DNA from 2 places in the Arthrobacter sp. UKPF54-2 genome. Region 1 is predicted to be linked to the other one. Evidence: predicted binding sites of a transcription regulator. Region 1 holds the regulator's gene; the other holds the start of a gene.
What was found. The regulator HrcA, encoded in region 1, represses chaperone genes, less so after heat shock. The targets are predictions, from matches to a motif close to TTNGCACTCGNNNNNNNCGAGTGCNAA.
Positions count from the first base shown of each region.

Region 2: the regulator HrcA is predicted to act here: its motif matches at 4,368-4,394, upstream of groL (chaperonin GroEL).

Region 1 covers NZ_CP040174.1:2,866,563-2,873,821, reverse strand. The annotation lists gene E7Y32_RS13245 (GerMN domain-containing protein) at 1-200, shown strand, start outside; gene E7Y32_RS13240 (16S rRNA (uracil(1498)-N(3))-methyltransferase) at 241-1,023, opposite strand; gene dnaJ (molecular chaperone DnaJ) at 1,026-2,153, opposite strand; gene hrcA (heat-inducible transcriptional repressor HrcA) at 2,234-3,247, opposite strand; gene E7Y32_RS13225 (DUF3097 domain-containing protein) at 3,492-4,340, shown strand; gene E7Y32_RS13220 (DUF4870 domain-containing protein) at 4,461-4,880, shown strand; gene hemW (radical SAM family heme chaperone HemW) at 4,917-6,155, opposite strand; gene lepA (translation elongation factor 4) at 6,158-7,259, opposite strand, start outside.
Region 2 covers NZ_CP040174.1:535,510-542,768, reverse strand. The annotation lists gene E7Y32_RS02305 (siderophore-interacting protein) at 1-643, opposite strand, end outside; gene E7Y32_RS02300 (uracil-DNA glycosylase) at 669-1,373, opposite strand; gene E7Y32_RS02295 (DUF3263 domain-containing protein) at 1,556-1,873, shown strand; gene E7Y32_RS02290 (LytR C-terminal domain-containing protein) at 1,965-2,585, shown strand; gene E7Y32_RS02285 (cold-shock protein) at 2,750-2,953, shown strand; gene E7Y32_RS02280 (ABC transporter substrate-binding protein) at 2,953-4,281, shown strand; gene groL (chaperonin GroEL) at 4,578-6,215, shown strand; gene E7Y32_RS02270 (ribonuclease HI family protein) at 6,585-7,259, shown strand, end outside.

The sequences.
Region 1 (7,259 bases):
TCCAGCGCGTCGACGGCACCACCAAGACCCCCTACCTGAACGGCAACATCACCGCATCCCCCGACGGCGCGCAGGCCGGCCTGTTCAACTTCTCGCTGAACCTCGGTCCCGGCAGCTATGAGGCCCGGGTGTCGCAGGTGGACCCGGCCAGCTCGGTGCAGGACCTGAACGTGGACACCCGCGGCTTCACCGTCCGCTAGGCAGGGCGCCGGGCAGCGGCGCCGCCCTCCAGCCCTCCGGCTACCAGCGGCCGAGCACGTCGCTGGCCAGCACGGTGGCAGCGGGGCCCGCGGTGGACGAGCGCAGCACATGATGGCCCAGCAGGGCGGTCACCGCACCGGCGTCGCACAGCCGGGTGACCTCGCGGGGGCTGATCCCGCCCTCGGGACCGACAATCAGGAGCACCTCGCGCGGTTCGCCGCCGTCGTTCCCCTGCCCTTGGGCCTCGCCGCGCCAGGTTTCCAGCACCTGGCGAAGCGGACGCACCGCGTCCTCGTGCAGGATAACGGCGAGATCCGCGGCCGCCACGGCTGCCTGCAGGCCGCCGCCGTCGACGGCGTACCGGACTTCCGGGATCCAGGCGCGGCGCGCCTGCTTTGCGGCGGCCGTCACCACGGACTGCCACTTGGCGTGCGCCTTCGCGGCGCGCTCGGGCTTCCAACGGACGATCGACCGCTCCGCCTGCCAGGGCACGACGGCGTCGATGCCCAGTTCGGTGGCGGTTTCGGCGGCGAGTTCGTCGCGGTCGCCCTTGGCCAGCGCCTGCACCAGGACCAGCCTGATGTCCGGCCGCGCCTCGGTGCTGGCCTCGACGCATTCCACCGTCAACTCCTGGGGCGCGACGGCCGTGACGGTGCCGGTGATGCGGGTGCCCGCGCCGTCGGCAAGGTCGACCGCCTCCCCCACGGCCAGCCGCTTGACGGTCACCGCGTGGCGCGCCTCGGCGCCCGTGAGGACGAACGTTGTACCGGGGGCCTGGTCGTCCAGGGTCCCTGCCGGCGTGAAGAAGACCGGGTTACTCACCGCTACAGGTTACCGAGCCGGTCCCGCAGTTTGGCGAAGACGCCGCCGCCGGCGGCCAGCTTGCCCTCGGTGAACTGCTCGCCGCGGAGTTTGGCGAGCTGGCGGAGAAGGTCCTCCTGGGCGGGGTCGAGCTTGGCCGGGGTGTCCACCTGGAGGTGTACCTTGAGGTCGCCGCGGCCGTAGCCGCGCAGGTGGGTCACACCCATGCCGCGAAGCGTGATGACCTCGCCCGACTGGGTGCCTGCCTTGACGTCAATCTCCTGCGCGCCGTCGAAGGTCTCGAAGGTCACTTCCGTGCCCAGGGCGGCCGCGGTCATCGGAATGTGCAGGGTCGCGTGCAGGTCGTCACCCTCACGGTCGAAGGTCGGGTCGCTGTTGACCCGGATCTCGACGTACAGATCGCCGGAGGGACCGCCGGCCGGGCCGGCTTCACCCTGGCCGGAGAGCTGGATGCGGGTTCCGGTGGCGACGCCGGCCGGGACCTTGACGGTGAGCGAGCGGCGGCTGCGGATCCGGCCCTGGCCGGCGCACTCATTACACGGGTCCTTGATCACGGTACCGAAGCCTTCGCAGCTGCCGCACGGGGCGGTGGTCATGACCTGGCCGAGGATGGAGCGCACCGCGCGCTGGACCTGGCCGCTGCCGCCGCAGATGTCGCAGCGTTCGGGGTGGCTGCCCTCGCGGCAGCAGGAGCCCTCGCAGGTGGGGCACGTGACGGCGGTGTCCACCTCGAGCTTCTTGTTGACGCCGAAGACGGCGTCGCGAAGGTCAATCCGGACGCTGATCAGGGCGTCCTGCCCGCGCCGGACCCTGGACGCGGGGCCGCCCTGGCCGCCGGCGCCGCCGAAGAAGGTCTCGAAGATGTCCTGGAAGGCGAAGCCCTGCCCGGCGTAGCCGCCGCCGAAGCCGTTGTCGGTGCCGTTCTCGTTGCCCGTGGTGTCGTAGACCCGGCGTTTCTGCGGATCGGAGAGCACCTCGTAGGCGTGCGTAACCGCCTTGAACCGGTCCGAGGCGTCGTTACCGGGGTTCACGTCGGGGTGCAGGGTCCGCGCGAGTTTGCGGTAGGCCTTCTTGATTTCTTCCCCCGTCGCTTCGCGGGAGACTCCAAGAACGTCGTAGTGGCTGCTCAAAGTGTGTATCTCTTCCTGGTTGTATTGCCGGTGGGGCACTGCCTGTTACGGGCAAGACGTCTGGTGCCGGAGCCGGGCCGTCAGGGCCCGAGGATCCGTGAAAGGTAACGGGCCACCGCACGGACGGCGGCCATGGTGGTGGGATAGTCCATCCGCGTGGGTCCGAGCACCCCGACCTTGGCGGTGGCGTCCGGGCCGTAGCCGGTGGCCACCACGGAGGCCTCGGAGAGGCCGTCGTAGGGGTTCTCCCGCCCGATACTGACGGTGACGCCACGGGGGTCCTGCGCCATGTCGCTGAGCAGGCGCAGCATCACCACCTGCTCCTCGAGGGCCTCGAGCACAGGCCCGATGCTGAGCGGGAAGTCCACGTTGGACCGTGCCAAGTTGGCCGTGCCGGCCATGACCATCCGTTCCTCGCGGCTGCTCGCCGCCAGCGACTCAAGCCCGCGGGCGAGGGCCTGCGCCGCGCCGCGCCGCGCCGGCGGGCAGCTGTCCGCGACTGCCTGCAGCGATTGTGGCAGCAGGTTCAACGGGGTGCCCGACAGTTTGGCCAGGAACAGGGTGCGCAGTTCCGCGAGGGTCTCGTCGCCGAGGTCCTGGCCGACGTCGATCACCCGCTGTTCGACCTTGCCGGTGTCCGCGATCAGCACGGTCAGCACCTTGCGCGGTGCCAGCAGCACAAATTCGATGTGCCGGACCCGGGCCCTGCTCAGCAGCGGATACTGCACGACGGCGACCTGGTTCGTCAGCTGCGAGAGCAGCCGCACGGTCCGGTCGAGGACGTCGTCGAGGTCGTCGGAGCCCTCCAGCAGCGCCTGGATGGCTCGGCGTTCCGCCGGGGACAGCGGCTTCACGGCCGAAATCTGGTCCACGAACAGGCGGTAGCCCTTGTCGGTGGGGATCCGCCCGGCGCTGGTGTGCGGCGCCGTGATCAGGCCCTCGTCCTCCAGGGCTGCCATGTCGTTGCGGATCGTGGCGCTGGAGACGCCCAGGTGGTGCCGCTCCACCAGCGCCTTGGATCCGACCGGTTCACGGGAATGGACGTAGTCCTCCACGATGGCGCGCAGCACTTCAAGTTTGCGTGGCTCGCTCACGCCCCACCTCCAATCGACCTGTTTTCACTGAGCCGGGTGCCGCCGGGCGTGACGGGACGCGCCCGGGAACCCGTGGTTAGCACTCGACATGCCTAAGTGCTAACCAGTCTAATATGACTCGGGCCGTTGTTAGCATTGGATTCGCTGCGGGCGTGACCGCCGGAAGAGGTGTTTCCGGGCACACCGCAGGCCGAGGGGCCGTTCCCTCCCCCGAAATTTCCGAGCGCAAAGCAGTGTGTAGCAGATGACGTACCAGAACTGGGGACCGCAGGACCTGTCCGCCCCCGCCAAGGCCCAGCTCCCTGAAATCCCGGTGGAGCGCGGCATGGTGCTGGAGGACGTACAGTCCGGCTGGGTGGGCGCCGTGACCCGGGTGGAGAAGTCCGGCGGCATGCACGTCGTGGCCCTCGAAGACCGGCGCGGCAAGTCCCGTTCCTTCCGGCTGGGCTTCGGCTTCCTGCTGGAAGGCCAGCCCATCCGGCTCATGCCGCCCGCCCCCCGGGCCCCCGCTGCGGGGGCCGGGGCGCGCACGGCCTCCGGCTCGGTGCGGGTGGCCGGACAGCGCGCCCAGGTGGCCAAGGCCAGCCGGATCTGGGTGGAAGGCAAGCACGACGCCGAGCTCGTCGAGAAGGTCTGGGGCGATGACCTGCGGGTCGAGGGCATCGTCGTCGAGCCGCTGCACGGCATCGACGACCTCGCTGCCGCCGTGAAGGAGTTCGGGCCCGGCCCGGCACGGCGTCTCGGTGTGCTGGTGGACCACCTCGTTCCGGATTCGAAGGAGTCCCGGATCGCCGACGCCGTGATGGCGTCCCCGGGGGCCGCCGGCAACGTGCTGATAGTGGGTCACCCGTACGTGGACGTCTGGCAGGCCATCCGCCCGGCCGTGCTGGGCATTGAGCAGTGGCCCGTGATCCCGCGCGGGGTGGACTGGAAGACCGGGATCCTCACGGCCTTCGGCTGGCCGCGCGGCAGCAAGGAGGACATCGGCCTGGGCTGGCAGAAACTCCTCGGCGCCGTCCGCAGCTACGCGGACCTGGAACCGTCCCTGCTGGGCCGGGTGGAAGAAGTCATCGACTTCCTTACGGTGCCGTAACCGCCCTGCGGTGCGCCGGTTCGGTGCCCGAGCACGTATTCTTGGAACGGCGCCCGCAACGTTTGTTGCGGCCGCGGCCCCACAAGTACCAATGCTCCACCGCAATCCAAAGGACGAAACGTGGCAGAAGATGCACGCGAACACACGGACCACCAGGCAGGCCATGGCGAGTCGCAGTATCACGGCGTGCCCGCTAATGCCCTGCCGCTGACGGCGAGCGAGGACCGGCAGTGGGCCACCCTGGCGCACTTTGGCGGCATCCTCGGCTGCATCCCCGCGCTGCTGATCTACCTGATCTTCAAGGACCGCGGCCCGTTCACCGCGCAGGAGTCGAAGGAAGCCCTCAACTTCACGCTGCCGCCTACGATCGCCGCCGTCCTCGCCAACCTGCTGGTGTTCGTCCCGGTGGTCGGAAACCTGTTCGCTGTCCTGGCGACCGCCATCTGGCTTGCCCTCGCGTGCTTCTCCGTGGCCGCGGGCATCCACGTCAACCGCGGCCAGCCGCACCGCTACGAGTACAACCTCCGCTGGATCAAGTAGCGCGAACGGACACTTGAGGCCCGCGGGGGGCTGCTCCTAGTCGGGCAGGATCCTGCGGACCACCGCGTCCGCCAGCAGCCGCCCCTTGAGCGTGAGCACCAGGCGGCCCTTGAAGGCCTTGACCGGATCCACAAGCCCGTCTGCAATCAGGCCGGCCACGGCGTGCCGTCCGGTGTCCCCCAGTCCGCCCAGGCCCGGGATGTCCAGTCCGGTCACCAGCCGGGCCTCGAGCATCACGCGCTCGACGTGGCGGGTTTCCGAATCGAGGGTCTCCCGGCCGGCGGCCGGCGATACGCCCGAGCCCAGCCGGGACGCGTAGGCCGTGGGATGCTTGACGTTCCACCAGCGGACCCCGCCGACATGTGAGTGGGCGCCCGGTCCGATCCCCCACCAGTCGTCCCCGCGCCAGTAGGCCAGATTGTGGCGGCAGGCCTGCTCAGGGGTGCGCGCCCAGTTGCTGACCTCGTACCAGCCCAGCCCGGCGGCGGTGATCAGTTCGTCGGCGAGTTCGTACTTGGCGGCGTGGTCGTCGTCGTCGATTCCGGGAACCTCGCCGCGGCGGATCTGGGCGGCGAGCTTGGTACCGTCCTCGACAATCAGCGCGTAGGCGCTGATGTGGTCCGGGCCGTAGGAGAGCGCCGTCTCCAGCGAATACCGCCAGTCCTCCAGCGACTCGCCGGGGGTGCCGTAGATCAGGTCCAGGCTGACGGCGAGGCCGGCCTCGCGGGCCCATTGGACCACCTGCGGCACGCGGCTGGGCGTGTGGGTGCGGTCCAGGACCTTCAGGACGTGCGGCACGGCGGACTGCATGCCGAACGAAACCCGGGTGAAGCCGGCGTCGGCGAGCAGCTGCAGGGATTCGGGGGTGACGGAGTCCGGGTTGGCCTCGGTGCTGACCTCGGCGCCGGGCTCCAGGCCCCAGGTCCTGATGGCGGCCGCCAGGATGCTGGCCAGATCCGCCGCCGGCAAGAGCGTCGGCGTGCCGCCGCCAAAGAAGACGGTGCTGAGCCGGCGCTCCGGCAGACCTGTTGCTGCGAGCACCCGGCCGGCGAACTCCACCTCGGCGACGGCGGTGCCGGCGTAGGCGTCCTGCGAGGCACCGCCGCCGAGCTCGGTGGCGGTGTAGGTGTTGAAGTCACAGTAGCCGCAGCGTACGGCGCAGAACGGAATGTGCACGTAGAGCCCGAAGGCCCGCTCCGCGGCGCCCTCCAGCGCCTGGCCGGGCAGGAGCCCGTCCGGCGGCGCGGGGTCACCGAGGGGAAGCGCGCTTGGCATGGCTACTTCTTGGCCTTGTCCTTGGACTCTTCCGTGGTCAGGGCGGCGATGAAGGCCTCCTGCGGGACCTCGACGCGGCCCACCATCTTCATGCGCTTTTTGCCTTCCTTCTGCTTCTCCAGCAGTTTGCGCTTTCGGGTGATGTCACCGCCGTAGCACTTGGCCAGGACGTCCTTGCGGATCGCCCGGATGCTTTCGCGGGCAATGATCCGGGAGCCAATCGCGGCCTGGATCGGCACCTCGAACTGCTGGCGCGGGATGAGTTCGCGCAGCTTGCCGGTCATCATCACGCCGTAGGCGTAGGCCTTGTCCCGGTGGGTGATGGCGCTGAAGGCGTCCACCTGCTCGCCCTGGAGCATGATGTCCACCTTGACGAGGTCGGCCACCTGGTCCCCGTCGGCCTTCCAGTCCAGCGAGCCGTAGCCGCGGGTCTTGGATTTGAGGATGTCGAAGAAGTCGAAGACGATTTCGGCCAGCGGGAGGCGGTAGCGGATTTCCACCCGGTCCTCGGAGAGGTAGTCCATGCCGCCCATCACGCCGCGGCGGCTCTGGCACAGCTCCATGATGGCGCCGACGAACTCGTTCGGGGCCAGGATGGTGGCCGCCACCATCGGCTCGCGGACTTCGGAGACCTTGCCGGTGGGGTATTCGCTGGGGTTGGTGACGTGGACGACCCTCTTGTCCTCCAGCGTCACCTCGTACTCCACGTTGGGGGCGGTGGAGATGAGGTCCAGCTTGTACTCGCGTTCGAGCCGCTCGCGGGTGATTTCCAGGTGCAGCAGCCCCAGGAAACCGACGCGGAAGCCGAAGCCCAGCGCGGCCGATGTTTCCGGCTCGTAGACCAGCGCGGCGTCGTTGAGCATCAGCTTTTCCAGCGCGTCGCGCAGCACCGGGTAGTCGGTGCCGTCGAGCGGGTACAGGCCGGAGAAGACCATCGGCTTGGCGTCGGCGTAGCCGGGCAGCGAGTCACTGGCCGGCTTGGCCAGGTTGGTGACGGTGTCGCCGACCTTGGACTGGCGCACGTCCTTCACGCCGGTGATCAGGTAGCCGACCTCGCCGACGCCCAGGCCCTTGGACGGGGTGGGCTCCGGGGAGCTGACACCG
Region 2 (7,259 bases), 1.2 Mb from region 1:
GCACGGCGTCCACCAGCAGCGGGGTGCTGCCGGCCGGCGCGCCGCGTCGCAGGAGCCAGCGCAGCTCGACGCCGGCTGGGGCGTCGAGGGCCAGCACGTCGGCGTCGCCGTCCACCTCCAGGAACGCCAGGCCCCGGGCGTCGCGGGGGAGGGACTCAATCGCGGCGCTGATCGCCGGCAGGGCGGATTCGTCGCCCGCAAAGAGGTACCAATCGGCCGCCGGATCCGGGTTGTAGCCGCCACCCGGCCCGGTAAAGACGAGCGTGTCGCCGGCCTGGGCGGCCGCGGCCCACGGCCCGGCGAGGCCTTCGTCGCCGTGGATCACGAAGTCGATCGCGAGCTCGGCCGCGGCCGCGTCAACCCAGCGGACCGTGTAGGTCCGGGTGTGCGGCCACTGTTCGCGCGGATGGGATTCCCGGATGGCCCAGAGGTCCAGCGGCTGCGGATAGTCAATCCCGGGCTGCGGGAACGCAATCTTGACGTACCGGTCCACGTAGCTGTTGTTGACGTAGTCGGCGAAGCCGGGGCCTCCGGCAACAATCCGGACCATATGCGGCGAGAGTTGCTCGCGCCGCAGGACCGCGAGGCTGGTCTGGGGCCGGGAGTTCCGGTTGGCGCTGGTGGCGGCGGGGAGCGAAGTCATGCGGCTAAGCCTAGCCAAGATCTGCTCACGGCAGCGGCGGCAGTTCCCAGTCCACCGTGCCGTCCCCTTGGGCGGTGAGCAGCTCATTTACCCGGCTGAAGGGCCGGGAGCCGAAGAACCCGCGGGAGGCCGAGAGGGGACTGGGATGTGCGCTGGCGATCACGGCGGCGGAGCCGAGTAACGGCCGCACGCCCGCAGCATCCTTGCCCCAGAGGACCGCGACCAGCGGAAACGGGGCGCCGTCGTCGCCGCGGCGCAGTGTGAGGGCCGTGATGGCCGCGGCCGTGACGGCTTCCCAGCCCTTGCCGCGGTGCGACCCGGCGGCGCCGGCCCGGACGCTGAGGACCCTGTTGAGCAGCAGCACACCCTGCTCCGACCAGCGGCCCAGGTCTCCGTGGACCCGCGGCGGCAGCCCAAGGTCGGCGTCGAGCTCCTTGTAGATGTTGGCCAGGCTGCGCGGGACCGGACGCGTGGCGCCGTCCACGGCGAAAGACAGCCCGACGGCGTGGCCCGGCGTGGGGTACGGGTCCTGGCCCACGATCAGCACCCGGACGCCGGCGAGCGGCTGGCGGAAGGCGCGCAGCAGGTTCGACGGCGCCGGGAGCACCTCGTGGCCGCCGGCCACCTCGGCGGCGAGGAACTCCAGGACCTCCCGCAGCTGCCCCTCGACCGGGGCCAGCGCGGCCGCCCAATCCGGCGCCATCAGCTCGTCCAGCGGCTGCCGCGCCATGTCTGCGAAGGCCGCCGTCCCGGCAGTCTCTGGCTCGAGGTCGAAGAGGGCATCAGGATGCGGCGAGTTGGGCACGGTCACATTCTCGCAGGACCTTCCGCGACCCGCCCGATAAATGACAAGGCTGTTATTCGGCCGTAGCATGTGGGGGACAACTATCGGAACCAGCCAGGGAGCGCGTCGTGGCCCAAGCAGCACCCGAGTACCTGCCGGCGGAGGACATCCAGCCATCGCCGGCCGCCGCCGACTCGCCGCTGAGCAGCCGGGACCAGCAGATGCTCGCCCTGGAGCGGCAGTGGTGGAAGTACGCCGGCGCCAAGGAACAGGCCATCCGGGAGCTTTTTGACCTCTCGGCCACGCACTACTACCAGATCCTCAACGCCCTGATCGATACCGAGGCGGCGCTGGCCCACGATCCCATGCTGGTCAAGAGATTGCGTAGACTACGTACGTCACGACAACGTGCCCGCACCGCCCGCCGCCTCGGCTCAGACGCGTAAAACCGCGGGAAATCCAGCCGGAGGCGCGCAAATCCGCGAGGATTCCGACGGCGGGCCATCAGCCAGAAATCAGCAAGGACGTCGTTTTACCATGACCAAGTACGCTCGGGATGAATTTGATCGGGTCCCGGAGACCTCCACACGCCAAGGCGTCCACCGGACAGTTTCCGCACCCCGCTCCCGCCGATTGGGTCCCATCCTCTCCTTTGGCGCCGCGGCCCTCGCAATCGGCCTCGTCGCCTTCCTCCTGCTGCCCAAGCTGGGCTTCGGTCCCGCTGGCGGGTCAGCCATGACCGCGGACCAGGCCAGCAACAACGCCGCTGCGTCGCCGGCCCCCACCACGGCCGCCGCCACCCCCTCCGCCAGTTCCGAGCCGACCGGCAGCCTCGCCCCCGCAGGCTCGACGCCGTCCGCCTCAGCCACACCGAGCGCGGCCGTGGACAAAACGCAGCCGGTGGCCATCTACAACGGAACTGCGACGGCGGGCCTGGCCGGCCGCGTCGGCACCACTGTCACCTCGGCGGGGTGGGTCCTCGGCCCGCTCGGCAACTGGGGCGGCGCCCGGCAGCAGACCTCGGTGGTCTTCTACAACGGCCCGGCCCAGAAAGCCAACGCCGAAGCACTGGGCTCGCTCCTGGGGATCGCAACGCTCGTCGATTCGGCCGAATTCAAGATGCCCCTCGTCGTCGTCCTGGGCCCCGGCTTCAAGTAAGTCCGGCCCGCGTCGGTTACGCCTGAATAACTATCCGCGCGGCCCCCGGCCCCGGTCAGCAGGCCGGTGGGAGGCTGTGGGTAGAGTATCTGCGGATTTGGTTTCGCATACCGCGGCGCACAACGAGGTGGGCCGTCAGCCAGCTAACTGAAAGTGTGGAGAAGATGGCACTGGGGACCGTCAAGTGGTTCAACGCCGAAAAGGGCTACGGCTTCATCACCGTCGACAGCTCCGGGACCGACGTCTTTGTGCACTGGTCCGCGATCAACGGCGAAGGCTACCGCGCCCTCGCGGAGGGCCAGCGGGTGGAGCTGGAAGTCGGCGAAGGCGACAAGGGCCCGCAGGCCGAAAGCGTCCGGCCCGCCTAGTGGCATTCCCCGCAGCGGCACCCGCCCCGAAGAGTCCCGACCGCCGGCCGCACCTCCGGCGGTTCCGCCGCGCGTCTGCTGCCGGCCTGGCGGCGGCCGGACTCTCGGCGGCCGTGGCGCTCAGCGCCTGTGCCGGGCCCACCGGTAACGCCCGGACGGACACCGTGGACGCCTCCGGGGACGGCACCCTGCGGATCGGCCTGATCCTGGACAACACCGGCAAGCAAAGCTTCCTCAACGCCCCCCAGCTGGCGGCGGCAAAGCTCGCGGTCAAGGAAATCAACGCGGCCGGCGGGCACAAGGGGCGGCCGGTGGAACTGCTGCCGGAAGCGATCGGCACGGATACCGCGGCCCAGGCCAAGAAGCTGGTGGCGGCCAAAGCCGACGTCGTGATCGGACCCACGGACTCCAGCAGGGCCGCCGACGCCATCGACGTGCTCTCGCGCGCCAAGGTGGCCTTGATTTCCCCGGCGAACACCGCACAGGGGCTCAGCAAATACAAGAGCGGCGGCTACTACTTCCGGACCGCCGCCGCGGACATCGCGCAGGCGTCCGTGCTGGTCAAGCTCGCCCGCGACGGCGGCGCCAAGGCCATCGCCGTGCTGCACGAGGAGGGCAACTACGGCAAGGAAGTCTCCGTCGCCGTCTCCGCCGCCGCGAAAGCCGCCGGCCTCGGCACCGCGGTCGACGCCGAGTTCACGGCCGGCCACGCTCAGCAGGCGGCCGCGGCCGCCAAGGCTGCCTCCCCGGACGCCGTCGTCCTGGTGGCCCGGGACGGCGCCCAGGGCGCCATCGCCGAACTCAACAACGCCGACCTGGCCGGCAAGAAGCTCGTCCTCAGCGACGGTGCCGTCAACCAGTACGGCCCGGGCCTTGGCTCCAAGGCCCTCGACGGCGCCCGCGGGGTCCTCCCCGGCACGTTCCCCTCCGCACACTTCCAGGCCGAACTCGTGGCCGTCGATCCGGGCCTGAAAGACATGGCTTTCGCCGCCGAGACCTACGACGCCGTCAACCTCGCCGCCATCGCCGCCGCAGCAGCGGAGGACGACGCCGGGACCTCGATTGCCGCCAGGCTCATCGCCGTCTCCGGCGGGAGCGCCGGTGCTGCCGGAGGGGAGTCCGGGGAGGCCGAGGCCTGCGGGTCCTACCAGGAATGCGTGGCCGCACTCCGCGCCGGCAAGCGCCCCGATTACAACGGCCAGTCCGGGCCGGTCAACTTCGACTCCAACGGCGACGTCACCGCCGCCGCCTACATGGTCTACACCTACGGAGCGGACAACAACGCCAAGATGACCGGCAGCGAAACCGCCCACAGCACCGGCTCCTGATCGCTCACAGCGAAGAGCCTGCCTCGGTGGCGGTCCTCCACGCCGGCACTGCTTGCACTCTCCCCGGGGGAGTGCTAATTATTGAGTTAGCACTCCCGCGTATTGACTGCTAACACGACGCCCGGTTCGGCCGGCTGCGACGAGGCGGCAGGATCACCGGGGGCGAGAGAAACACCTGGCTGGGGTGAGATTCCCCGTCCGGCGGCATACAGAGGCTGCCGGGCAGGAATCGTCCGTCGCGGGCACCACGGCCCAGGTTCATTCTTAACGACTGTCCCGAAAGGACTACTGCCGTTATGGCCAAGATCATTGCATTTGATGAAGAGGCACGCCGCGGTCTTGAGCGGGGCCTGAACATCCTCGCCGACGCCGTCAAGGTCACCCTCGGCCCGCGTGGACGCAACGTCGTCCTCGAAAAGAAGTGGGGCGCCCCCACGATCACCAACGATGGAGTTTCCATCGCCAAGGAGATCGAACTGGACGACCCGTACGAGAAGATCGGCGCCGAGCTGGTCAAGGAAGTTGCCAAGAAGACGGACGACGTCGCCGGCGACGGTACCACCACCGCCACCGTGCTGGCCCAGGCCCTCGTCAAGGAAGGCCTGCGCAACGTCGCGGCCGGCGCTGACCCGCTGTCCCTCAAGCGCGGCATCGAGAAGGCTGTCGAGGCGGTCACCCGCGAACTCCTGGCCTCCGCCAAGGAAATCGAAACCAAGGAAGAGATCGCCGCCACCGCGTCCATCTCCGCTGGCGACAACGAAATTGGCGCCCTGATTGCCGAGGCCCTGGACAAGGTCGGCAAGGAAGGCGTCATCACCGTCGAGGAGTCGAACACCTTCGGCCTCGAGCTGGAGCTCACCGAGGGCATGCGCTTCGACAAGGGCTACATCTCCGCCTACTTCGTCACCGACGCCGAGCGCCAGGAAACGGTCCTCGAGGACCCGTACATCCTGATCGTCAACTCCAAGATCTCCAACGTCAAGGAACTGGTTGCTGTCCTCGAAAAGGTCATGCAGTCCAACAAGCCGCTGCTGATCATTGCCGAAGACATCGAGGGCGAGGCCCTGGCCACCCTGATCGTCAACAAGATCCGCGGCACCTTCAAGTCCGTTGCCGTCAAGGCTCCGGGCTTCGGTGACCGCCGCAAGGCCCAGCTGGCCGACATCGCCATCCTCACCGGTGGCCAGGTCATCTCCGAGGAAGTCGGCCTCAAGCTTGAGACCGCCGGCCTCGAACTCCTCGGCAAGGCCCGCAAGGTTGTTGTCACCAAGGACGAGACCACCATCGTCGAAGGTGCCGGCGACGCCGACCAGATCGCCGGCCGTGTGTCCCAGATCCGCGCCGAGATCGAGAACTCCGACTCCGACTACGACCGCGAGAAGCTGCAGGAGCGCCTGGCCAAGCTGGCCGGCGGCGTTGCAGTCATCAAGGCCGGTGCCGCAACCGAGGTTGAGCTCAAGGAACGCAAGCACCGCATTGAGGACGCCGTCCGCAACGCAAAGGCTGCTGTCGAAGAGGGCATCGTTGCCGGCGGTGGCGTGGCCCTGATCCAGGCCGGCGCCAAGGCGTTTGCGAACCTGCAGCTCTCCGGCGACGAGGCAACGGGCGCGAACATCGTCCGCGTTGCCATCGACGCCCCGCTGAAGCAGATCGCCTTCAACGCCGGCCTCGAGCCCGGCGTCGTGGTGGACAAGGTCCGCGGCCTGCCCGCAGGCCACGGCCTGAACGCCGCGACCGGCGAGTACGTCGACCTGCTGGCTGCCGGCATCAACGACCCGGTCAAGGTCACCCGCTCTGCCCTGCAGAACGCGGCGTCCATCGCCGGCCTGTTCCTCACCACCGAGGCCGTTGTGGCCGACAAGCCCGAGAAGGCCGGTGCCGCGATGGGCGGCGGCGACGACATGGGCGGCATGGGCGGTATGGGCGGTTTCTAACCACCTGCGCCAGTCACCACCGGCTGTACGACGACGGCGGTCCCACCTTCGGGTGGGGCCGCCGTCGGCGTTAAGGCACCCTCCCGCACTTGTGGCGGCTTCCCACTGGACGCTCCCGCAGGTGTGGCGGGTTTCCGGCGGACGCTCCCGCAGGCGTGGCGGTTTCCTGCTGGACGCTCCCCCGGTTGTGGCGGTTTTGCGGCGGACGCTCCCGCGGTTGTGGCGGGTTTCCGGCTGACGCTCCCGCGGTTGTGGCGGGTTTCCGGCTGACGCTCCCTCGCCCCAAAAGGCTGTGGTGAGGGAGCGTTGGATGGTGTGGCGCCGGTGGTGAGGGAGCGTGGGCGGGCCGGGGTCTGGCAGGATAGTGAAGTGACGATTACTGCAGCGGCCGACGGTTCGGCCCTAGGAAATCCCGGTCCGGCGGGCTGGGCCTGGTACGTAAACGATGACTGCTGGCGCGCCGGCGGCTGGCCGCATGGCACCAACAACCAGGGCGAACTGATGGCTGTCCTGGACCTCTTCCGGGCCACGGCGCATCTGGCCGGCGAGGAGCTGCACATCCTGTGCGACAGCCAGTACGTCATCAATTCGGTGACTAAGTGGATGCCGGGCTGGAAGCGCAAGGGCTGGCGGAAGTCCGACGGCAAACCCGTGCTCAACGTCGAGCTGCTCAAGGAAATCGACCAGGCGCTTGCCGGACGCAAGTACACCTTCGAGTGGGTCCGCGGCCATGCGGGCCACGACCTCAACGAGGCCGCGGACGACCGCGCGCGGGCGGCGGCCACGGCCTACCAGCAGGGAATCGCACCCCGCCGGGGCCCCGGCTTCGTCCGGGCCGGTGACGATGCCGCCCAAACCGCTCAGCAGAACCCCGCCGCGCCGGGTGCCGGGGAGCCTGTCCCCGCGGGCCAGGCCAAGGCGGCTGCAGGGACGCGCCCGGCCCCGACGGCAGCCCGGGGCAGCGCGCGGGAGTTCTTCGGTGAACCCACCCTGTTCGGTGAATCCGGCCTGTTCGCGGAGCCGGATCTCTTTAGCGAGCTGGAA